DNA from 2 places in the Streptomyces sp. NPDC038200 genome. Region 1 is predicted to be linked to the other one. Evidence: riboswitches for the same ligand, from Rfam matches in the RefSeq annotation. Region 1 holds a riboswitch; the other holds the start of a gene.
The links. Region 1 has a riboswitch for ZMP and ZTP ahead of ACZ7KF_RS25255 (glycine hydroxymethyltransferase). Riboswitches for the same ligand answer to the same signal wherever they lie in the genome.
Positions count from the first base shown of each region.

Region 1 (10,984 bases):
GGGCTGCGACGCGGACGCGGCGAAGGTCGCCTGCTCCTATCCGCACACTCCGCTGCAGAAGTACCTCAACGCCGACTTCGCGCACTCCGGCGGCAGGGCCGCGGCCTTCCTGAAGAAGTTCAGGTGGACGACGGAGGACCAGAACGAGGTCTCCCTGATGATCGCCGAGCAGAAGCTCAGCCCGCAGGAGGCGGCGAAGAGGTGGGTGGACAGCCACCCCGACGTGTGGAAGCGGTGGCTGTCCTGAACGGCCTCAGCCCAGCAGGCCGGCGGCGATCTCCCGCAGCGCGGCGGCGGACCGCCGCTGGAGTCCCGGTCCGAACGTGACCCGAGTGGCCCCGAGCCCGCCGAGCACGGCGGGCTCGGGGCCCTCGCCGTCCAGCCGGGACAGGGCGTTCAGCGGGCCCTGGATCCCGGACCGCAGCAGGGGCAGTAGGTCCGCCGGCGCGAGGATCGGGTACACGCAGTCCGCGCCCGCGGCCACGTACAGCGCGGCCCGCTCGATGACCCGTTCGGGATTCCCGTCGCCGTGGACGAAGACGTCGACACGGGCGTTGACGAACAACCGGTCGGCGGCGGCGCCCCGCACCTCGGCGAGGTACTCGGCGTGCTCGCGCGGGTCCTTGAGGGCACCCCCGGCGGAGTCCTCCAGGTTGCAGCCGACGACGCCCGCCTCCAGCAGCCGCTCCACCAGTTCCTTCGGCGCGAGCCCGTACCCGCCCTCGACGTCCGCCGACACCGGCACGTCCACCGCCCGCGCGATCCGGGCGACCGCGGCGAACATCTCGTCGGCCGGGGTCGCGCCGTCCGCGTAGCCGAGGGACGCGGCGACGCCCGCGCTCGGCGTGGCCAGCGCCGGGAAACCGGCGGCCTCGAACACCCGCGCGCTCGCCGCGTCCCAGGGTCCGGGCAGGACCAGCGGGTCGCCCTGGGCGCGCTTTCGGTGCAGGGCGCGGAACTCGTCCACCTTGCTCACGGCTGGTAACCCCCCGGTGCGACGCGACGGCTGACCATCAGGCGGTTCCAGCCGTTGATGACGGTGATCAGGCCGACGAGATGCGCGAGTTCGGCCTCGGTGAAGTGCTCGGCGACCCGTTCGTACACCGCGTCGGGCACGAAGCCCGCCGTGAGGACCGTGACCGCCTCGGTCAGCGCCAGCGCGGCCCGCTCCCGCTCGCTGTAGAGGTCCTCGGTCTCCTCCCAGGCGTCGAGGAGCCGGACCCGGTCCTCCGACTCCCCGTTCCCCCGGGCGACCCGGAGGTGCATGTCGAGGCAGAACGCGCAGTGGTTGATCTGCGAGGCGCGGATCATGACCAGCTCGGCCAGGACCGGATCGCCGAACCCCTTCTTCGCCGCCGCGCTCAGCGCGGACATCGCCCGCCCGACCTGCGGGTCCAGCAGCGGGGTACGCCTCACTTGTGCTGCCCCGGCTGGTAGTGGCCCGGCGTCATCCGGGTCGTCACCCCGAACCGGTTCCAGGCGTTGATCACCGTGATCGCGGCGATCAGCTGGGCCAGCTCGGCCTCCTCGAAGTGCTCGGCGGCCCGCTGGTACACCTCGTCCGGGACGAAGCCCTCCGTCAGCACGGTGATCGCCTCGGTCAGCTCGATCGCCGCCAGCTCCTTGCCGGTGTAGAAGTGCCGGGACTCCTGCCACGCGCTGAGCTGCACGATCCGCTCGACGCTCTCGCCGGCCGCGAGGGCGTCCTTGCTGTGCATGTCGAGGCAGAACGCGCAGTGGTTGATCTGCGAGGCGCGGATCTTCACCAGCTCGTACAGCTTCGGGTCCAGCCCCCGCCGGGCGGCGGTGTCCAGGCGGATCATCGCCTTGTAGACCTCGGGGGCGTGCTCGGCCCAGTGCAGGCGCGGGGCTTCCTCGGCGGCGTATGCGACGGTTTCCTGTGCAGTGCTCATGCCTCGACCCTAGGAGCGAGGCAGCCCAGGAGTATGGTCCATTTCCATGGCGAGTTCCTGGGCCACTTTGGGCGTCGACCTGCACCTCGAACCGAGCGGCTCCAGCGGCCTGCGCCGGGGCCTGACCGACGCCCTGCGCGACGCGGTCCGCTCCGGCCGACTCGCCCCCGGCACCCGGCTGCCGTCCTCGCGCTCCCTCGCCGGCGATCTCGGCATCGCCCGCAACACCGTCGCCGAGGCCTACGCCGACCTGGTGGCGGAGGGCTGGCTCACCGCCCGGCAGGGCTCCGGCACCCGGGTGGCGACCGGCGCGCCCACCGGCACCCCGCCGCCCGCCGGCACCGCCCCGGCACCCCGCCGCACCCCCGCCCGTCCGGCCTACGACCTCGTCCCTGGCACCCCCGACCTCACGGCCTTCCCGCGCACCGAATGGCTCAAGGCCGCCCGCCGCGCCCTGGCCACGGCCCCCTTCGACGCCCTCGGCTACGGCGACCCGCGGGGCCGCCCCGAACTGCGCACCGCCCTCGCCGGCTACCTCGCCCGCGCCCGGGGCGTCCGCGCCGATCCGGACAGGGTCGTGATCACCGCGGGCTTCTCGCACGCCCTGGGCATCCTCGGCCGGGTGCTGCGGGCCCGCGGGGTGCGGACGGTGGCGGTGGAGTCGTACGGGCTGGACGTCCACTGGGCGCTGCTGCGGGCCGCGGGCTGCGCCACGCCCGCCCTGCCCTACGACGGACTCGGCACCGACCCCGGTGCGTTGGGCGAGGCGGGCGCGGTGCTGCTGACGCCCGCCCACCAGTTCCCCATGGGCACCCCCCTGCACCCCGACCGGCGGGCCACCGTCGTCGACTGGGCGCGGCGCACCGGCGGACTGGTCCTGGAGGACGACTACGACGGCGAGTTCCGCTACGACCGCCAGCCGATCGGCGCGCTGCAGGGCCTGGACCCCGACCACGTCGTCTACCTGGGCACCGCCAGCAAGTCCCTCGCCCCCGGGCTGCGGCTGGGCTGGATGGTGCTGCCGCAGCCGCTGGTGGCGGAGGTGGCCGCCGCCAAGGGCCGTATCGACACCGTCGGGGCGCTGGAGCAGCTGACGCTGGCGGAGTTCCTCACCTCCGGGGCGTACGACCGGCATGTCCGCTCCGCCCGGCTGCGCTACCGGCGCCGCCGTGACGCCCTCGCCGCCGCCGTGACCGAACGCGCGCCCGGGGTCCGGGTCACCGGAATCGCCGCCGGACTGCACGCGATGCTGCGGCTGCCGCCCGGCACGGAGCAGTCGGTGGTCCAGGCCGCCGCCTGGCAGGGCCTGGCCCTGCACGGCCTGGCCTACCACCGGCACCCGCAGGCCGTCACCGAACCCCTGGACGCCCTGGTCGTCGGCTACGGCACACCGCCGGACAGCGCCTGGGCGGGAGCGCTCGAGGCGCTGTGCCGGGTGCTGCCCTGACGACGGCTCGGCACGTCTGCCCCGGTGCGCGCCTCGGCACCGGCGCACCGACCTCGGCGCACCGGGCGGGCCGTCACCCCTCCTCGACCACCGGTGCCTCGACCGCCGGCGTCTCGTCGGCCGGCGCCTCCCCGAACCGCGCCAGCGCCAGCGCTCCCGCCACCGCCACCGCGAACCCCAGGGCCGCCAGCCACTCCACGCCCTCGCGTGTCCGGTCGCCCAGCCAGACGACGCCCACGGCCGCCGGGCCCAGGGTCTCGCCGATCACCAGGCCGGCCGTGGCCGTCGTCACCGAGCCCCGCTGGAGGGCCGAGGTGAGCAGCAGGAACGCGGCGCCGCCGCCCAGCAGCAGGGCGTACGTCGCCGGGTTGGCCAGCAGATCCGCCGGCCGCAGCGAGTCGATCAGCCGTACCGCCACCTCCACCACCCCGAACCCCAGGCCGGCGCCGAGCCCCAGCAGCAGCGCCCGGGCCCGGCCGGACAGGCGCCCGCCGACCGCGCCGAGCAGCAGCACGCCCACCGCCGCGGCCACCATCGCGTACCTCAGCCAGTCCGGCCCGCTGCGGTCGCCCTCGGCGCCCGAGGCCAGCCCCAGCATGCCCAGCCCGGCGCACACCACCCCCACGGCGCCCCACTCCAGGCCGCTCAGCCGGACCCGCAGCAGCCGCGCCGCCACCACGGCCGTCACCGCGAGGCTCGCCGCGAGCGCCGCGCCCACCGCGTAGATCGGCACGGACCGCAGCGCCGCGATCTGCAGCAGGAAGCCCAGCCCGTCCAGCGCCAGACCGGCGAGGTAGCGCCACTGCCGCAGCGCGCGCAGCAGCAGCGCCGCGTCCCCGCCGGGCCCCTCCTCGGCACCCGCGGCCCGTGCGGCCACCGCCTGAAGGACCGTCGCCGTACCGAAGCAGACCGCGGCGCCGAGGGCGCACACCATTCCAAAAAGCACGAAGCGACTCTAGGGGAGCGGGAGATCGCGGGGGTCGCCGGGCGGAGATCCACACCGGTCTCTAGGCTGACCGCCGAACATCACATCCGACGGGGGAGACACCACCATGGCGGACACACGCCGACAGCTCCGTTCCGGCACGGTCGTCCTCGGCGGCATGGGCCTGCTGGCCGCCGCGCTCACCGCCTGCTCGTCCGAACCGGACAAGCGCTGCGTCGACCGCGACAGCTACGACCTCACCAAGGGCTACAAGGTCGTCTCCGACAAGGACTGCAAGACCTCCACCGCGTCGGTGCGGACGGGCGTCACGAAGACCGGCAAGAAGAAGACCGTCAAGAAGAAGACCGACGCCGCCTGGTACTACGAGGGCGAGGAGGAGGACGGCTGGGTCGACGGCGGTTCCTTCACCAAGCCCGGCGGCGGCTCGGGCGGCTCCTCCTACGACGACGACAACGGCGGAAGCCACAGCGGGGTCCACCGCGGCGGCTTCGGCGGCGGCAAGGGCAGCTCCGGCGGCTGACCGGAGGACACCCATGGAACGCCGTACCGTCACCCCCCGCCCCGGCTGGCAGCAGACCGTCGAGGAGCAGGGGCTCGTCTACCCGCTCACCCGCCACCCCGACGGCTCCCTGCGCCCCTACTGGGACGAGAGCGCCTGCTACGTCTTCTCCCTGGACGAGGTGGAGGCGCTGGAGGAGACCGTCGAGGAGCTGCACCGCATGTGCCTCGCGGCGGCCGGCCACATCGTGGCCGAGGACCGGTTCGCCGACCTCGGCATCACCGACCCGCGGGTGGCCGCCGCGGTCGCCGAGTCCTGGCGCCGCCGTGCCGAACTCCCCTCCGTGTACGGCCGTTTCGACCTCCGCTACGACGGCACGGGGCCGGCGAAGATGCTGGAGTACAACGCCGACACCCCCACCTCGCTGGTGGAGGCCGCGTCCCCGCAGTGGTTCTGGATGGAGGATCGTTTCCCCGGCGCCGACCAGTGGAACTCCCTGCACGAACGCCTGGTCGAGGCGTGGCGGTCCCAGGCCGCCCTGCTGCCTCCCGGCAGTCCGCTGCACTTCGCGCACTCCGCCGCCGACGAACTCGGCGAGGACCTGATGACGGTGGCCTATCTGAAGGAGACCGCCGAGCAGGCCGGCCTCGCCACCGGCTGGCTCGCCATGGAGGAGATCGGCTGGGACACCCTCTCCGGCCGCTTCGTCGACAACCAGCTCCGTTTCATCCGCGGCATCTTCAAGCTGTACCCCTGGGAGTGGCTCACCACCGACGCCTTCGGCGGGCACGTCCTGGACACCCTGGACAACGGCGGCGGCACCGGCAGCACCCTGTGGATCGAGCCCGCCTGGAAGATGCTGCTCAGCAACAAGGCGCTGCTGGCGGTCCTCTGGGAGCTGTACCCCGGCCACCCCAACCTCCTGCCCGCCTACCTGGACGGCCCGCGCGAGCTCGCGGAGTCGGCCGGCTACGTCGCCAAGCCCCTGCTCGGCCGCGAGGGCGAGGGCGTCACCGTGCACGAGCCGGGCGCGCCGCCCGTCCTGCGCGAGGAGCCCTGCTGCTACCAGCAACTGGCCCCGCTGCCCGCCTTCGACGGCAACCACGTCGTCCTCGGCGCCTGGGTCGTCCGCGACGAACCGGCGGGCCTGGGCATCCGCGAGTCCACGGGCCTGATCACGGACGAGTACGCCCGCTTCCTGCCGCATGTGATCCTCTAGGGCCACCGGGAGTCCGCCGGCCCCGCGCCCGGCCCCGCGCCCGTGCCGAGGGGTACGCCGAGCCGCCGTGGCGCGTGGGCCCGGCTCAGCGCGCCTCGCCACTCCCGAGCAGCACCTCCACCGCCGCCCGTGCCTGTCCCGCCGGGGCCGGGTCGCCGTTGATGCCCGCGGTGACCATGGCGCCTTCGGCGAGCAGGAACACCGGTTCGGCGACCGGTGTGCCGGTGGCCGACACCCACGCGGTGAGCTGGTCGTGGAAGGCCCGCTTGTGGGACCGGACCTCGGCCAGGACCGGCTCGGAGGACGAGCCGAGTTCGCCGTGGGCGTTGATCCAGGCGCAGCCGCGGAAGCCGGGCTCCGCGAACCACCCGGCGAGCCAGTCGAAGACCGCGAGGACCCGCTCGCGCGGGTCGGTGACCCTCTCCACGTGCGCGGTCAGGCTCGCGCGCCAGCGCCGGTCGCGCCGCCGGAGCATGGCGACCACGAGGTCCTCCTTGGTCGCGAAGAACCGGTAGATCCGCTTCAGGGGCAGCCCGGACGCCTCGCGGACCCGGTCCATCCCGACCGCCTGGATGCCGTGCGCGTAGAACAGCGTCTCCGCCGCGTCCAGCAGGGACTCGCGGTCCCGTCGGTTCTGTTCCTCGGTGATCGGGGCGGGCATGGGGGTCTCCTTGACGCTGAGAACGGTCGTTCTCTATCGTAGTCGCAGCAATGGAGAACGCTCGTTCTCAACTTGAGGAGGCCGTCGTGCCCGAAGACCGCCCGCCCCGCCCGCCGTTCACCCTCGAAACCGCCCGCCGGAAGGTGCAGGCGGCCGAGGACGCCTGGAACACCCGCGACCCCCACCGGGTCGCCCTGGCCTACACACCGGACTCCGTCTGGCGCAACCGCGACCGGTTCGTCACCGGCCGCGACGAGATCGTCGCCTTCCTGACCGCGAAGTGGGAGCGCGAACTCGACTACGCGCTGCGCAAGAGCCTCTGGAGCTTCCACGAGAACCGGATCGCCGTCCGCTTCCAGTACGAGTGCCACGACGCCGACGGCCGGTGGTGGCGCTCCTACGGCAATGAACTGTGGGAGTTCGACGAGCACGGCCTGATGCTCCGCCGGGAGGCGAGCATCAACGACGTGCCCATCGACGAGGCCGACCGGCGCATCTTCGGCCCCCGGCCCGTCGACCAGCACGGCACCGACATCCCGCTGCACTGATCAGCCCCCGGACAGCACCTCCCGCAGCTGCTCCACCCCCCACTCCAGTTCCTCGTCGCCGATCACCAGCGGGGGCGCGATCCGGACGGTCGACCCGTGGGTGTCCTTCACCAGGACCCCACGGGCCAGCAGCCGCTCGGAGACCTCCCGGGCGCTGCCCGCCGCCCGCGGGACGTCCACCCCGGCCCACAGCCCGCGCCCCCGCACCGCCGTGACCCGGCCCGCGCCGCGCAGCTCGCCCAGCAGCCCGTGCAGCCGCTCGCCCAGCCGCGCCGCCCGCTCCTGGTGCTCGCCGGTGCGCAGCATCGCGATCACCTCCAGTGCCACCGCGCAGGCCAGCGGATTCCCGCCGAACGTCGACCCGTGCTCGCCCGGCCGGAACACCCCGAGCACCGCCGCGCTCGACACCACCGCCGACACCGGCAGGATCCCGCCGCCCAGCGCCTTGCCCAGCACGTACATGTCCGGCACCACGCCCTCGTGCTCGCAGGCGAAGGTCCGTCCGGTCCGCCCGAGCCCCGACTGGATCTCGTCGGCGACGAAGAGGACGTTCCGCTCGCGCGTCAGCTCCCGCACCCCCGCCAGATAGCCGGCCGGCGGCACGATCACCCCGGACTCGCCCTGGATCGGCTCCAGCAGCACGGCGACCGTGTTCTCCGTGAGCGCCGCCCGCATCGCGGTCAGATCGCCGTACGGCACGATCTCGAAACCGGGCGTGTACGGCCCGAAGTCCGCCCGCGCCTCCGGATCCGTGGAGAAGCTGATCACCGTCGTCGTACGGCCGTGGAAGTTGCCGCCCGCCACGACGACCTTCGCCATCTCCCCGGGGACCCCCTTCACCCGGTACCCCCACTTCCGGGCGGTCTTCAGCGCGCTCTCCACCGCCTCCGCGCCCGTGTTCGTGGGCAGCACCATCTCCATCCCGCACAGCTCCGCCAGCTCGGTGCAGAAGGCCGCGAACAGGTCGTGGTGGAGGGCGCGGGAGGTCAGCGTCACCCGGTCCAGCTGCCGCTTGGCCGCCCCGACCAGCCGCGGGTTGCCGTGCCCGAAGTTCAGTGCCGAGTAGCCGGCCAGCAGATCCAGATACCTGCGCCCCGCCACATCCGTCAGCCACGCCCCCTCACCGGTGGCGATCACCACCGGCAGCGGGTGATAGGTCGGCGCGCAGTGCGCGTCGGCGGCGGCGATGAGGTCTTCTGCAGTGGTCACGGCCTCTCCCGGATACGACGGTGACCCCCTTCCCATCCTCGCGCGCACGCGGGACGAGGATCGCGACCGACATGCGGGCCACCACCGCGTGGGCGCCGTCCGACGCGCCCGGTAGGCTGACGAGCGGGCCGTGACTGGCGCGCTGGGATGGGACGGACCATCAGGGAGCGGCCCGAGCGGGAAGAGTGCCGTGCGCCTGGGCCGAACGTGAACGCTGCACGCACACCGTCCGGAGGTCCCCGATGCCCGAGAATTCCGCCCCCCTCTCCACCGAGTCCACGGCCTTCCGCGCCGCGCTCGACGTGGTCCGCGCCGTCGAGCCGCGCGTCGCCGACGCCATCGGCCAGGAGGTCGCCGACCAGCGCGAGATGCTCAAGCTGATCGCCTCCGAGAACTACGCCTCCCCGGCGACCCTCCTCGCCATGGGCAACTGGTTCAGCGACAAGTACGCCGAGGGCACGATCGGCCGCCGCTTCTACGCCGGCTGCCGCAACGTCGACACCGTCGAGGCCCTCGCCGCCGAGCACGCCCGCGAACTCTTCGGCGCCCGCCACGCCTACGTCCAGCCGCACTCCGGCATCGACGCCAACCTCGTCGCCTTCTGGGCCGTCCTCGCCGACCGCGTCGAGGCGCCCTTCCTGGAGAAGGCCGGCGTCCGCCAGGTCAACGACCTGACCGAGGCCGACTGGGCCGAGCTGCGCCAGGCCTTCGGCAACCAGCGCATGCTCGGCATGTCCCTGGACGCCGGCGGCCACCTCACCCACGGCTTCCGTCCGAACATCTCGGGCAAGATGTTCGACCAGCGCTCCTACGGCACCGACCCGGCCACCGGCCTCATCGACTACGAGGCCCTGCGTGCCCAGGCCCGCGACTTCAAGCCGCTGATCATCGTCGCCGGCTACTCCGCGTACCCCCGCCTGGTGAACTTCCGCATCATGCGCGAGATCGCCGACGAGGTCGGCGCCACCCTCATGGTCGACATGGCGCACTTCGCCGGCCTGGTCGCGGGCAAGGTCCTCACCGGCGACTTCGACCCGGTCCCGCACGCCCAGATCGTCACGACGACCACCCACAAGTCGCTGCGCGGACCGCGCGGCGGCATGGTCCTGTGCGACGACTCCCTCAAGGACCAGGTGGACCGCGGCTGCCCGATGGTCCTCGGCGGCCCGCTCCCGCACGTCATGGCCGCCAAGGCCGTCGCCCTGGCCGAGGCCCGGCAGCCCGCCTTCCAGGACTACGCCCAGCGCGTCGTCGACAACTCCCGCGCGCTGGCCGAGGGTCTGATGCGCCGTGGCGCCACCCTGGTCACCGGCGGCACGGACAACCATCTCAACCTGATCGACGTCGCCGGCTCCTACGGCCTCACCGGCCGCCAGGCCGAGGCGGCCCTGCTGGACTCCGGCATCGTCACCAACCGCAACGCCATCCCGGCGGACCCGAACGGCGCCTGGTACACCTCCGGCATCCGCGTCGGCACCCCGGCCCTGACCACCCGTGGCCTGGGGACCGCCGAGATGGACGAGGTGGCCGGCCTCATCGACCGCGTCCTGACCACCACCGAGGCGGGCACCACCAAGTCGGGCGCCCCCTCCAAGGCGGCCCACGTCCTGGACGAGAAGGTCGCGCAGGAGATCGCCCAGCGGGCGACGGACCTCGTCGCGGGCTTCCCGCTGTACCCGGAAATCGACCTGGGCTGATCGTCCCCCGAGGGGCGGCCGCCCCTCGGGAGCGCGGCGGACCGCGGACCGGCCACGACCGGTCCGCGGTCCCGGCGCGCGCCGCACCGTCCCCCGCATCAGGGGCCGATGCCACCCTCAGCCTCTGCGAGAATGGGGAACATGGCTTCCGCTGACCGACCCCGCGTGCTCTCCGGCATCCAGCCCACCGCCGGCTCGTTCCACCTCGGCAACTACCTCGGCGCCGTCCGCCAGTGGGTGGCCCTGCAGGAGTCCCACGACGCGTTCTACATGGTCGTCGACCTGCACGCGATCACGATCCCGCAGGACCCGAAGGAGCTGCGGGCCAACACCCGGCTCGCCGCCGCGCAGCTGCTGGCCGCCGGCCTCGACCCGGACCGCTGCACCCTCTTCGTGCAGAGCCATGTCCCCGAGCACGCCCAGCTGGCCTGGGTCATGAACTGCCTCACCGGCTTCGGCGAGGCCAGCCGGATGACCCAGTTCAAGGACAAGTCCGCCAAGCAGGGCGCCGACCGGGCCTCCGTCGGCCTGTTCACGTACCCGATCCTGCAGGTCGCCGACATCCTGCTGTACCAGGCCCACGAGGTGCCCGTCGGTGAGGACCAGCGCCAGCACATCGAGCTGACCCGCGACCTCGCCGAGCGGTTCAACGGCCGGTTCGGCCAGACCTTCACGGTCCCGAAGCCGTACATCCTCCGGGAGACCGCGAAGATCTACGACCTCCAGGAGCCGTCGATCAAGATGAGCAAGTCGGCGTCCACGCCGAAGGGGCTCATCAACCTCCTCGACGAGCCGAAGACCACGGCCAAGAAGGTCAAGAGCGCCGTCACCGACACGGACACGGT
Region 1 covers NZ_JBVJYH010000013.1:72,905-83,888, reverse strand. Annotated here, with positions in the region: gene ACZ7KF_RS25310 (ABC transporter substrate-binding protein) at 1-247, shown strand, start outside; gene ACZ7KF_RS25305 (isocitrate lyase/PEP mutase family protein) at 254-976, opposite strand; gene ACZ7KF_RS25300 (carboxymuconolactone decarboxylase family protein) at 973-1,416, opposite strand; gene ACZ7KF_RS25295 (carboxymuconolactone decarboxylase family protein) at 1,413-1,913, opposite strand; gene pdxR (MocR-like pyridoxine biosynthesis transcription factor PdxR) at 1,960-3,360, shown strand; gene ACZ7KF_RS25285 (DMT family protein) at 3,434-4,294, opposite strand; gene ACZ7KF_RS25280 (hypothetical protein) at 4,413-4,826, shown strand; gene ACZ7KF_RS25275 (glutathionylspermidine synthase family protein) at 4,840-6,024, shown strand; gene ACZ7KF_RS25270 (TetR/AcrR family transcriptional regulator) at 6,110-6,685, opposite strand; gene ACZ7KF_RS25265 (nuclear transport factor 2 family protein) at 6,772-7,233, shown strand; gene rocD (ornithine--oxo-acid transaminase) at 7,234-8,478, opposite strand; ZMP/ZTP riboswitch at 8,563-8,651, shown strand; gene ACZ7KF_RS25255 (glycine hydroxymethyltransferase) at 8,685-10,139, shown strand; gene trpS (tryptophan--tRNA ligase) at 10,272-10,984, shown strand, end outside.

Region 2 (10,984 bases), on a different contig from region 1:
GCTGGAGCGGGAGACGGTGGCGTGGCTGCGCGAGCTGTTCGGGCTGAGCGAGGCGCACAGTGGTGCGTTCGTGACGGGCGCCACCATGTCCAACACGGTCGGACTGGCGATCGGCCGGGAATGGGCGGGCGAGCGGCTGGGCGTGGACGTCTCCCGGGCGGGTGCCGCCGCGCTGGGCCCGCTGGACGTGCTCTCCGGCAGCCCGCACTCCAGCATCGCCAAGGCGATGTCGGTGCTGGGCCTCGGCCGGGACCGGCTGCGCCCAGTGCCGCTGCTGCCCGGCGGCCGGGAGGCCGTCGACGTGGCCGCGCTGGAAGCGGCGCTGGCCGGGGCCGGGGGCCGGCCGGTGATCGTCGTCGCGAACGCGGGCACCGTGAACACCGTCGACTTCGACGATCTGCGGGCGATCGCGGCGCTGAAGGAGCGGTACGACTTCTGGCTGCACGTGGACGCGGCGTTCGGCGCCTTCGCCGCCCTCTCCCCGGAGCACGCCGGGCTGGTCGACGGCCTGGACGCCGCCGACTCGGTCTGCGTGGACCTGCACAAGTGGCTCAACGTCCCCTATGACGCGGCCGTCCAGTTCACCCGGCGCCGCGATCTGCAGGTGGCCGTGTTCCACAACGCCTCGCCCTATCTGGGCCTGCCCGGGGGCGAGCCCGACTTCCTGCATCTGACCCCGGAGAACTCGCGTCGGCTGCGGGCCCTGCCGGCGTGGTTCTCGCTGGTGGCGTACGGGCGGGCCGGGCACCGGGAGATCGTGGAGCGCTGTGTGGCGCTGGCCCGCCGGCTCGGCGCGGGCGTCGACGCGCTGCCGGGTCTGCGCCTGCTGGCTCCGGTCCGGCTCAACGTCGTCTGCTTCACCCTCGCCGCGGACCCCTCGCAGGAGCGGGTGGCGGCACTGGCCCGGGCGGTCGCCGCGTCCGGGGAGGCGTATGTGACGCCGACCGTGTACGGCGGGGTGCCGGGGCTGCGTGCGGCGTTCAGCAACTGGCGGACCACCGAGGCCGACACCGAGCGGGTGCTCCGGGTGCTGGCGGCGGCCTCGGCCTGACGGTCGGAAGAGGTCAGGAGGAGCGCCGTACGGCGGCGTGGAAGCCGGTGTTGACGGCGGTGAGGCCGCCGTCGACGACCAGGGTGGTGCCGGTGATCCAGGCGGCGTCGCGGGAGGCGAGGAAGGCGACCGCGGCGGCGATGTCCTCCGGCTCGCCGACCCGGCCGAGGGGGTACAGGGCGCGGACGGCTTCGAGGTCGTCGTCGCGTCCTTCCCAGGCCGAGGTGCGGACCGTGCCCGGCACCACGAGGTTGACCCGGACGCCCCGGGCCGCCGCGTGCCCGGCGAGGGTCCGGGTGAGCGAGCCGAGGCCGGCCTTGGCGGCGCTGTAGGCGTGGTTGCCGAAGTCCTGCAGGCCGTTGACGGAACCGATGCCGACGATCGCTCCGCGTCCGGAGGCGGCCAGGTGCGGCAGGGCGGCGCGGCAGCAGCGGTGGGCTCCGGTGAGGGTGACGTCGAGGTCGCGTGCCCATGCCTCGTCGGGGTCCTCCTCGAAGAGCGGGACGTCCGGGCTGCAGTGGGCGGCGCAGTTGACCAGCACGTCGAGCGAGCCGAACGCGGCCACGGCACGGTCCACGGCCGCCTCGACGGCGGCGCGGTCGGCCACGTCGCAGCCGAACGCCTCGGCGGTGAGGCCGTGTCGGCGCAGCGCGGAGGCGGTCCGCTCGGCCTCGGGCAGGTCCCGGTCGGTCACCAGGACCCGGGCGCCTTCCTCGGCGAGCCGCCGGGCGACGGCGGCGCCGATGCCGCGGGCGCCGCCGGTGACGAGTACTCCGTGTCCTGCGAAGCGTTGGGGATCGGTCATGGGCCGACGGTACGGCTCCGCGGGCGCCCTTTCACCGGTTCGGCATCCGGTTTTCAGCGGTATCCCGTGACGTCGGCCGGCTTGCCGGGGTCCTGCACCTCGGTCAGGTACCGCCAGGCGTCGGGCCGGCTGCCGTCGAGGTCGGTGTAGCCGTACTCCTGGGCGAGGCCGCCGCTGGAGAGGGACTGTCCGTTGAACCGGGCCACCTCGGGGTCGGCGGCCAGGGCGGCCACGGCCCGGCCGGTGTAGCGCGGGGTCTCGGAGATCGCGAAGTGCGGTTCCCGCTCCAGGGCGTCGCGCCAGTCGTCCTCGCGGACGCCGTACGCGTCGAGCATGATCTCCGAGCGCATCCAGCCGGGGGTGATCGCCACGGCCGTCGCGCCGCGCGGGCGGAGTTCGTGGCCGAGGGCGAAGGCCATGCGCAGGACGGACGCCTTGGCGAGGTCGTAGAAGAGGTTCACGCGGTAGGTGCCGCGGTTGTACTCGGCGGTGCCGTCGGTGACCTCGACGACCAGGCCACCGGGCCGGCGGAGCAGGAGCGGCAGGGCGTAGTGGCTGGTGACGGCGTGGGTCTCGACCGACAGGCGCAGCAGCCGGAGCCCGTTGTCGAGGTCGTGCTCCCACACCGGGGTGTCCCACTCGAAGAGTTTCTCGCCGCCCCAGATGTCGTTGACGAGGACGTCGAGCCGGCCCCGTTCGCCGGCGATGCGGTCCACCAGGTCCCGTACGGCGGAGCGGTCCAGGTGGTCGACGGGTACCGCGACGCCCCGCCCGCCGGCCGCGGTGACCAGGTCGGCGGTGTCCTCGATGGTCTCGGGGCGGTCGTACTCCGAGCGGCGGGCGCGGGTGGTGCGGCCGGTGACGTAGACGGTGGCGCCGGCCGCGCCGAGTTCCACGGCGATGCCCCGGCCGGCGCCCCGGGTCGCCCCGGCGACCAGCGCCACCTTGCCTTCCAGCGGTCCTGGCATGTTCTCGCTCCCCGTGTGGTGCGGCTGTCGACGTCCTCCACTGTCACCGGGAAAGCGGACATCTTCTGTCGGCTTTTGTGGCGGGTGCCGTGACTCCGGGCACGCGCGGAGTCACGGGTCACGGGCTCCGTGGCCCGCTGTGCGTCCCGGCCGGGCGCGGCGCCGACGGGGTTCGGCGCCGCGGTCGGGTCGTGCCGGGGGGGCGTCAGTGGCCTCGGGCGATCCACTCCTGAAGGTGCGGTGCCTCGGCGCCGATGGTGGTGGCGTCGCCGTGACCGGTGAGGACCTTGGTCTCCGGCGGGAGGGTGAGGAGCCGGTCGCGGATGGAGTCGATGATGGTCGGGAAGTGGGACCAGGAGCGCCCGGTGGCGCCCGGACCGCCCTGGAAGAGGGTGTCGCCGGTGAAGACGGTGCCCAGGCCGCGGTCGTACAGGCAGACGGCGCCCGGGGCGTGGCCCGGGGTGTGCAGGACGGTGAGGTCGGTGCCGGCCGCCTCGATGACCTGGCCGTCGAGAAGATGCCGGTCGGGGTCGCGGTGGGGGTGGGTCTGCTTCCACAGCGGCAGGTCGTCGGCGTGCAGCCAGATGGGGGCGCCGGTGCGGTCGGCGAGTGCCGGAGCCGCGTTGACGTGGTCGTTGTGGGCGTGGGTGCAGACGATGGCGATGAGGCGCCGGTCGTCGACGGCGCGGGCGATGGCCTCGGCGTCGTGGGCGGCGTCGATGACGATCACCTCCCGCTCGTCGCCGACGATCCACACGTTGTTCTCCACGTCCCAGGTGCCGCCGTCGAGGGTGAACTGCCCGGAGGTGACGAGTCGTTCGATGCGCACGGTCATCACAGCACCACCACCGAACGCAGCACGTCGCCGTGGTGCATCCGCTCGAACGCCTTCTCCACCTCGTCGAGTCGGATCGTCTCGGTGACGAACGCGTCGAGCGGCAGACGGCCCTGGAGGTGGAGGTCGATCAGCAGGGGGAAGTCACGGGAGGGCAGGCAGTCGCCGTACCAGCTCGACTTCAGGGCGCCGCCGCGGCCGAAGACGTCCAGCAGGGGCAGTTCGAGCTTCATCTCGGGCGTGGGCACGCCGACGAGGACGACGGTGCCGGCGAGGTCGCGGGCGTAGAAGGCCTGCCGGTAGGTCTCCGGTCGGCCGACGGCCTCGATGACGACGTCGGCGCCGAAGCCGCCGGTCAGCTCGCGGATCGCCTCGACCGGGTCGGTCTCCTTGGAGTTGACCGTGTGGGTGGCGCCCAGGGTGCGGGCCTTGGCCAGCTTGCGGTCGTCGATGTCCACGGCGATGATCTTCGCCGCGCCGGCGAGGTTCGACCCCGCCACGGCCGCGTCGCCGACGCCGCCGCAGCCGATGACGGCGACCGAGTCGCCGCGGCCGACGTTGCCGGTGTTGATCGCGGCGCCGATGCCGGCCATCACCCCGCAGCCGAGCAGACCCGCGACCGCCGGCGAGACGGCCGGGTCGACCTTGGTGCACTGCCCGGCCGCCACGAGCGTCTTCTCGGCGAAGGCGCCGATGCCCAGGGCCGGGGAGAGTTCCGTGCCGTCGGTGAGCGTCATCTTCTGCCGGGCGTTGTGGGTGTCGAAGCAGTACCAGGGCCGGCCGCGCAGGCAGGCCCGGCACTGCCCGCACACGGCACGCCAGTTGAGGATGACGAAGTCGCCGGGGGCGACGTCGGTGACACCCGCGCCGACCGACTCCACCACGCCCGCCGCCTCGTGGCCGAGCAGGAAGGGGAAGTCGTCCGAGATGCCGCCCTGTTTGTAGTGCAGATCGGTGTGACAGACCCCGCACGCCTGGACGCGTACGACGGCTTCGCCGGGCCCCGGGTCCGGCACCACGATCGTCTCGATCCGTACGGGCTCGTCCTTGCCCGGTGCGATCACGCCGCGTACTTCCTGCGCCATGGTCTGGTCCCTTCTTCGTTTGCCTTCGCCGCCGACCCTACGCGCGAGCCGGGGGATGGCGCTGCCGGACCGGGCGCCGTTCGCCGGTGGCGGTCCGCGGCCCCGTCGCACCGTGCTGAGGGCCGCCCCGCCGGGACGGCCCTCGGGTGCCGCGGGGCGGGTCAGGCCTCGACGGCGGGCACCAGGCCCAGCACGGGCGCGACCGGGCCGGCCACCTGCCACAGCTCGTTCAGGCGGTTCAGCCCGTGCACCTGGTCGAGGGCGCGCGTCTGCTCGGAGACGGTCGGGACCTGGCCCCTGTACTGCGCCGGGATGTCGCTGACGGTGAGCGAGTCGACCGCGGCCATGGGGCTGATCCGGCCGGTGTCCGGGGCGCTCGCCTCGGCCGCGTTCGCCAGCGGCGCGGCAAGACCGGTGACCCCGGCGGCCAGACCGAGGGCGGCGACGATACGTCGTGTTGAGATCATGTCTCGGCAACGGCCGCGGGCACCGGCCGGACACGGGCGGCGGGCCCCGCTCACCCGGGAGGCGGAGTGGGGTGGCTGCGCTTGCCGAGGCCGCCGGGGCGGAGGAGTCTCGGAGAGGGGTCCGTGCGGCCCGCTCCTGGACGGGCCGCGGACGCCTGAAGGAGGTCACCATGGGTAGCGCGACGGGGTCCGCTTTCGACACCGAGACACTGCGCCGGGCCATCGAGGGCAACACCGGCAACAACCTGTTGTCGCTCTACGCGGACGACGCGCAGATCCGCATCGTCGACCGCAACAACCAGCCGAGTCACCCCACGGTCCTGCACGGCCGCGGCCAGATCGCCGAGTTGCTGGACGACGTCTACAGCCGCGACATGACGCACAAGCTGGACGTGTGCGTCGTCCAGGGTGACCACGCCGCGTACAGCGAGTCGTGCGAGTACGAGGACGGCACCCGGGTCCTCGCCGAGTCGATGGTCACGCTGCGGGACGGCAAGATCACCGATCAGCTCATCGTCCAGGCGTGGGACGAGTAGGCATCGGCCCGGGTGTGGCAGGCCCCGGAAGGAGAATCGCGCGGGTCCAGGTCACCTCTCGGCTGACCTGGACCTTCTCGGCGCGGGCCGCGTGGGTCCGGGCGCGCCGGCGGCGCACGGCACCGCTGTCCGCGGCGCGGCTTCCGGTCTCCGCCGCGCTGCTGCGGTCGGTGGTGCGCGCGGTACGTCCGCGCCCGCGTCCGGCGCCGCCGCGGGCCGTGCGCGGCCGGTGGACGAGGCACCGGTGAGGGGCCGGGAGGGAACGGTGAGGCGCGGGGGCGGGACCGGTGAGGGGGCGGGTCGGCACCGGTGAAGGGGGGCGGGACCCGTGAGGGGTGGGGCCGGGACGAGTGAGGGGTGGGGGCGCTGAGGGGGGTCGGGAAGGTCGTACACCCCCTCGGTTACGCTGTACGCGGGCCGTGACTGGCGCTGAGGTGGAGTACCACCGGGGAGCGGTCCGTGGTGAGTGCCGCGCGCCTGGGCGAGGAGAGTCGATCCAGCTCAGGAGTGTGCAGCATGACCCAGGCCCGTCTGATGGACGGCACCGCGCTCGCCCGCCGCATCGTCGAGGAGACCGCGCGGCAGGCCGCCGGCCTCACCGAGCGCACCGGCACCGCGCCGTGTCTCGCGACCGTGCTGGTCGGCGAGGACCCGGCCTCCGTGACGTACGTCCGGATGAAGCAGAACCGCAGCCGCAAGGCCGGCATCGAGTCCCGGCGCGTCGCACTGCCCGCCACCACCACGACCGACGAACTCGTCGGCACATTGCGGGAGTTGTCCGCCGACCCGGGGGTGCACGGGATTCTGCTGCAGCACCCGATGGGGGACCACATCGACGAGCGTGCCGCGTTCGAGGCGATCGCGCCGGAGAAGGACGTGGACGGAGTCACCTTCGCCTCGTTCGCCACGATGAGTTTCGGGCTGCCGGGCTTCGTCTCCTGCACCCCGGGCGGCATCGTGCGGCTGCTGGACGAGTACGGCGTCGACCCGGCCGGGAAGCGGGCCGTGGTGGTGGGCCGCAGCGCGATCCTCGGCAAGCCGGCGGGCATGCTGCTGCTGGCCCGGGACGCGACCGTGACGTACTGCCACTCGCGCACCCGGGACCTGTCGGCCGCGGTCCGCGAGGCCGACATCGTCGTGGCCGCGGTCGGCCGGCCGCGGCTCATCCGCGGGCAGGACATCAAGCCGGGCGCGGTCGTGATCGACGCGGGCTACAACCCGGGGAACGTCGGCGACGTCGACTTCGACTCGGCCGTGGAGCGGGCCTCGCTGATCACCCCGGTGCCGGGCGGTGTCGGTCCGATGACGATCGCCACGCTGCTGGAGCAGACGGTGCGGGCGGCCGCCCGGCAGCTCGGGGCCTAGGGTCTTTCGTTGGATCATGCCGGGCTCGCGGGCCCTGGCACCGCGCCTCGCCGCGTTGTCGTCGGTGCCATGGCTCCGCCATGGCGCCCTCCTCCGCCTTGCGATGCACGGCACCAGACCCCGCTCCCTGATCCGGCCTGATCCAAACGAAAGACCCCAGCGGCTCAGCGCATCCACGCGGCGTACTGCATCACGTCCCCGGCTCTGAGGCCGAACTCGGGTTCGGCCTTGGTGGCGGTCAGCTCCAGCCCCAGCACGGCCCCGGTGGACGGGTCCATGATCAGCATGCGCCGGGCGCCGCGCGGATCGTAGTGCACATAGGCCTGGCCGGTGCGCCCGAGCCGGTCCGTCACCCGGCCGACCGGGCGCAGGCCGGGTGTGTCGGCCAGGACCCGGGCGAGCGCGGCGGTCTCCCGGGCACCGAGGGTCCAGTGGTCGAGCAGGGTGTCGACGGCGTCGAGGAGTTCACCGGCGGTCATCTCGGTGTGCAGGTACGCGGCCTCCCGCAGATAGGCGCGCAGCCGTGCGGCGTCGTGCGGCGGCGGCGCCTCGGGCGGGGCGTCGCTCCAGCTCGGCGGATACGTCTGCCGGCTGATCACGTGACCGTCCGCGACCAGGCGGGGGTGCTCGCCCTCGTCGCTGAGGACGGGGCGGCCGGGGTGGCGCGGATCGGTCGCCACGACCAGCTCGGTGTGGCTGCCGTCCGGCTGCCAGCGCACGATGGTCTCCTGGGGCAGGGTGACCGGCGGCGCGTGGTCGCTCATGCCCATGCTCCACGACTGGACGTGCGTGCCCTTGCGCAGTCCGGAGGAGCCTTCGGCGGCGGCCTCGGCCCGGTCGGCCAGCAGCGCCAGCGGTACGGGAGCGGAGTCGGCCTGCACGACCAGCGGGCGGGGCGCGGCCACCGCGGGCTGGGGGCTCGGGCCGCCGAGCAGCGCGGTGAGGGCGATGGCCAGCACGACCCCGGTGGCGGCGAGGCCCCACAGCAGCCGGGAACGCGGGACACGGGGTCCGGCGGGCCGGGGCGGGTCCTCGCGCAGCAGCAGTTCCAGCCGCCGCTCGGCATGGTGGTCCAGGGGGCCGTCGCCCAGGTGCGGGCCGTGGGCCGGGACCGGGTCGGCGTGGCGGAGGAGGTCGAGTTCGTCAGGCATGTCGGGGGTCCTCGCGGAGGCATGCGCCGGCGGTGGGCAGGGGGTACGGCCATCGCCGGCCGGCGGCACCGGCGTCGTCGCCGGGCCTCGGTACCCGGGAGCGGGCGGACGCGGCCGGGCGCGGACCGGAACCGGGATCGGTGCCGGGCGGCGGGGCGTCGGCAGCGGCGGACACGGCCACCCGCCTGCCGAACCCGGCCTTGGGGGGCGGGGGTTCGGGGTGGGCGGACGCGGGGTCGGTGCCGAACGGTGGCGCGGCGGTGTCGGCGGTGTTCGGGAGGCGGCTGCCCTCGGGGGACGGCTCGGGCGGTGTGACGGCCGTCGGTGCCGTGGGCCGCTGACGGTCGATCTCGGCCCGCAGCCGGCGGCGGGCGCGGTGCAGGCGCATCGCCGCCGCGCGCCGGCCGCAGTCGAGGGCGACCGCGATCTCCTCGACGCCGAGTTCCTCCCAGGCGGCGAGACGCAGCACCTCCTGATCGGCCGGGGCCAGCCGGTCCAGGGCCTCGTGCACCCAGGCGCCGGGGGCCTCGGCGTCGGGACCGGCGGCGATGTGGCGGCCGTGCGCGGCCTCGTCGTTGCCGATCCGGTCCACCAGCCGGCGCCGCCGCCCGTAGCCGCGTACCGCGTTCGCCAGGCAGTTACGGGCCACCCCGTACAGCCAGGGCAGCGGCGTGGCGGGCAGGTCGGCCCGGCGCCGCCAGGCGACCGTGAACACCTCCGCCACCACTTCCTCCACCTCGTCGGCCCGCCCCTGCAGTCGCCTCGCGACATAGCGGCTGACCGCCCAGTAGTGTTCGCGATAGGCAGCGGCGAAGATCTCGTCGTTGCTCATGTTCGGTTCGTGTCCGGCACTCCCCGGATCGTCACACCCTTCTTCCGTGATGCTCCTCGCGTCGTCCGAGTGTGACGTGGGGGCCGTGCGCGGACACAGGCGGGGCGTGAAGAGGATCCGAGACTCCAGGGCCGTACAGTGGCTCACCAGCACCGATCACAAGACGATCGGAACGCTCTATCTGGTCACCGCGTTCGCGTTCTTCCTGATCGGTGGCGTGATGGCGCTGCTGATGCGCGCCGAGCTGGCCCGGCCGGGCCAGCAGTTCCTGTCGAACGAGCAGTTCAACCAGGCGTTCACGATGCACGGCACCGTGATGCTGCTGATGTTCGCCACCCCGCTGTTCGCCGGGTTCGCGAACTGGATCATGCCGCTGCAGATCGGGGCGCCCGATGTGGCGTTCCCGCGGCTGAACATGTTCGCCTACTGGCTCTACCTGTTCGGCTCGCTCATCGCGGTGGGCGGCTTCCTCACCCCGCAGGGCGCGGCGGACTTCGGCTGGTTCGCCTACTCCCCGCTGTCGGACGCGGTCCGCTCGCCGGGCGTCGGCGCCGACATGTGGATCATGGGTCTGGCCTTCTCCGGTTTCGGCACCATCCTGGGCGCGGTCAACTTCATCACCACGATCATCTGTCTGCGTGCCCCGGGCATGACCATGTTCCGCATGCCGATCTTCGTGTGGAACGTGCTGCTGACCGCGGTGCTCGTCCTGCTGGCCTTCCCGGTGCTGGCGGCCGCGCTGTTCGCCCTGGAGGCGGACCGCAAGTTCGGCGCCCATGTCTTCGACGCGGCCAACGGCGGCGCACTGCTGTGGCAGCACCTCTTCTGGTTCTTCGGCCACCCGGAGGTGTACATCATCGCGCTGCCGTTCTTCGGTATCGTCTCCGAGGTCGTCCCGGTCTTCTCCCGCAAGCCGATGTTCGGGTACATGGGCCTGGTCGCCGCGACCATCGCGATCGCCGGTCTGTCGGTGACCGTGTGGGCGCACCACATGTACGTCACCGGCGGTGTGCTGCTGCCGTTCTTCTCCTTCATGACGTTCCTGATCGCCGTGCCGACCGGGGTGAAGTTCTTCAACTGGATCGGCACGATGTGGAAGGGCTCGTTGTCCTTCGAGACGCCGATGCTGTGGGTGACGGGCTTCCTCGTCACGTTCGTCTTCGGCGGGCTGACGGGCGTCATGCTGGCCTCGCCCCCCATCGACTTCCACATCTCCGACTCGTACTTCGTGGTGGCCCACTTCCACTACGTGGTCTTCGGCACGGTCGTCTTCGCGATGTTCGCCGGCTTCCACTTCTGGTGGCCGAAGATGACCGGCAAGATGCTGGACGAGCGCCTCGGCAAGATCACCTTCTGGACGCTGTTCGTCGGCTTCCACGGCACCTTCCTGGTCCAGCACTGGCTGGGCGCCGAGGGCATGCAGCGGCGGATCCCCGACTATCTCGCGGCGGAAGGGTTCACGACGCTCAACACGGTCTCTTCGATCTTCTCGTTCCTGCTCGGCGGATCCCTTCTTCCCTTCTTCTACAACGTGTGGAAGACGGCCCGGTACGGCAAGCCGATCGGCGTGGACGACCCGTGGGGCTACGGCCGCTCCCTGGAGTGGACGACCTCCTGCCCGCCGCCGCGGCACAACTTCCTCGCCCTGCCGCCCATCCGCAGCGAGTCCCCGGCCTTCGACCTGCACCACCCCGATGTGCGGGAGCGGGAGCTGACCGCGCCGTGACGGCCCACGACGAGCGGGACCTCGTCCGGCAGATCGAGGGACATCTGCTGCTGGAAGCGGCCCGGGAGGAGAGCCGTAGCGCCGCGGCCCGCCTCAGTTCCCGGCTGGGCTGGCTCACCGACACCCAACGGGAGGACGTGGAGCGCCAGTTCGAGGCCGAGTA
Region 2 covers NZ_JBVJYH010000002.1:297,793-308,776, reverse strand. Annotated here, with positions in the region: gene ACZ7KF_RS06415 (pyridoxal phosphate-dependent decarboxylase family protein) at 1-1,051, shown strand, start outside; gene ACZ7KF_RS06410 (SDR family NAD(P)-dependent oxidoreductase) at 1,065-1,856, opposite strand; gene ACZ7KF_RS06405 (SDR family oxidoreductase) at 1,910-2,824, opposite strand; gene ACZ7KF_RS06400 (MBL fold metallo-hydrolase) at 3,030-3,659, opposite strand; gene ACZ7KF_RS06395 (S-(hydroxymethyl)mycothiol dehydrogenase) at 3,659-4,744, opposite strand; gene ACZ7KF_RS06390 (hypothetical protein) at 4,906-5,211, opposite strand; gene ACZ7KF_RS06385 (nuclear transport factor 2 family protein) at 5,382-5,747, shown strand; ZMP/ZTP riboswitch at 6,157-6,237, shown strand; gene ACZ7KF_RS06380 (bifunctional 5,10-methylenetetrahydrofolate dehydrogenase/5,10-methenyltetrahydrofolate cyclohydrolase) at 6,264-7,112, shown strand; gene ACZ7KF_RS06375 (CU044_5270 family protein) at 7,277-8,263, opposite strand; partial or broken gene ACZ7KF_RS06370 (RNA polymerase sigma factor) at 8,595-9,095, opposite strand; gene ctaD (aa3-type cytochrome oxidase subunit I) at 9,145-10,821, shown strand; gene ACZ7KF_RS06360 (hypothetical protein) at 10,818-10,984, shown strand, end outside.
Region 2: another riboswitch for ZMP and ZTP. It lies ahead of ACZ7KF_RS06380 (bifunctional 5,10-methylenetetrahydrofolate dehydrogenase/5,10-methenyltetrahydrofolate cyclohydrolase); the one in region 1 lies ahead of ACZ7KF_RS25255 (glycine hydroxymethyltransferase).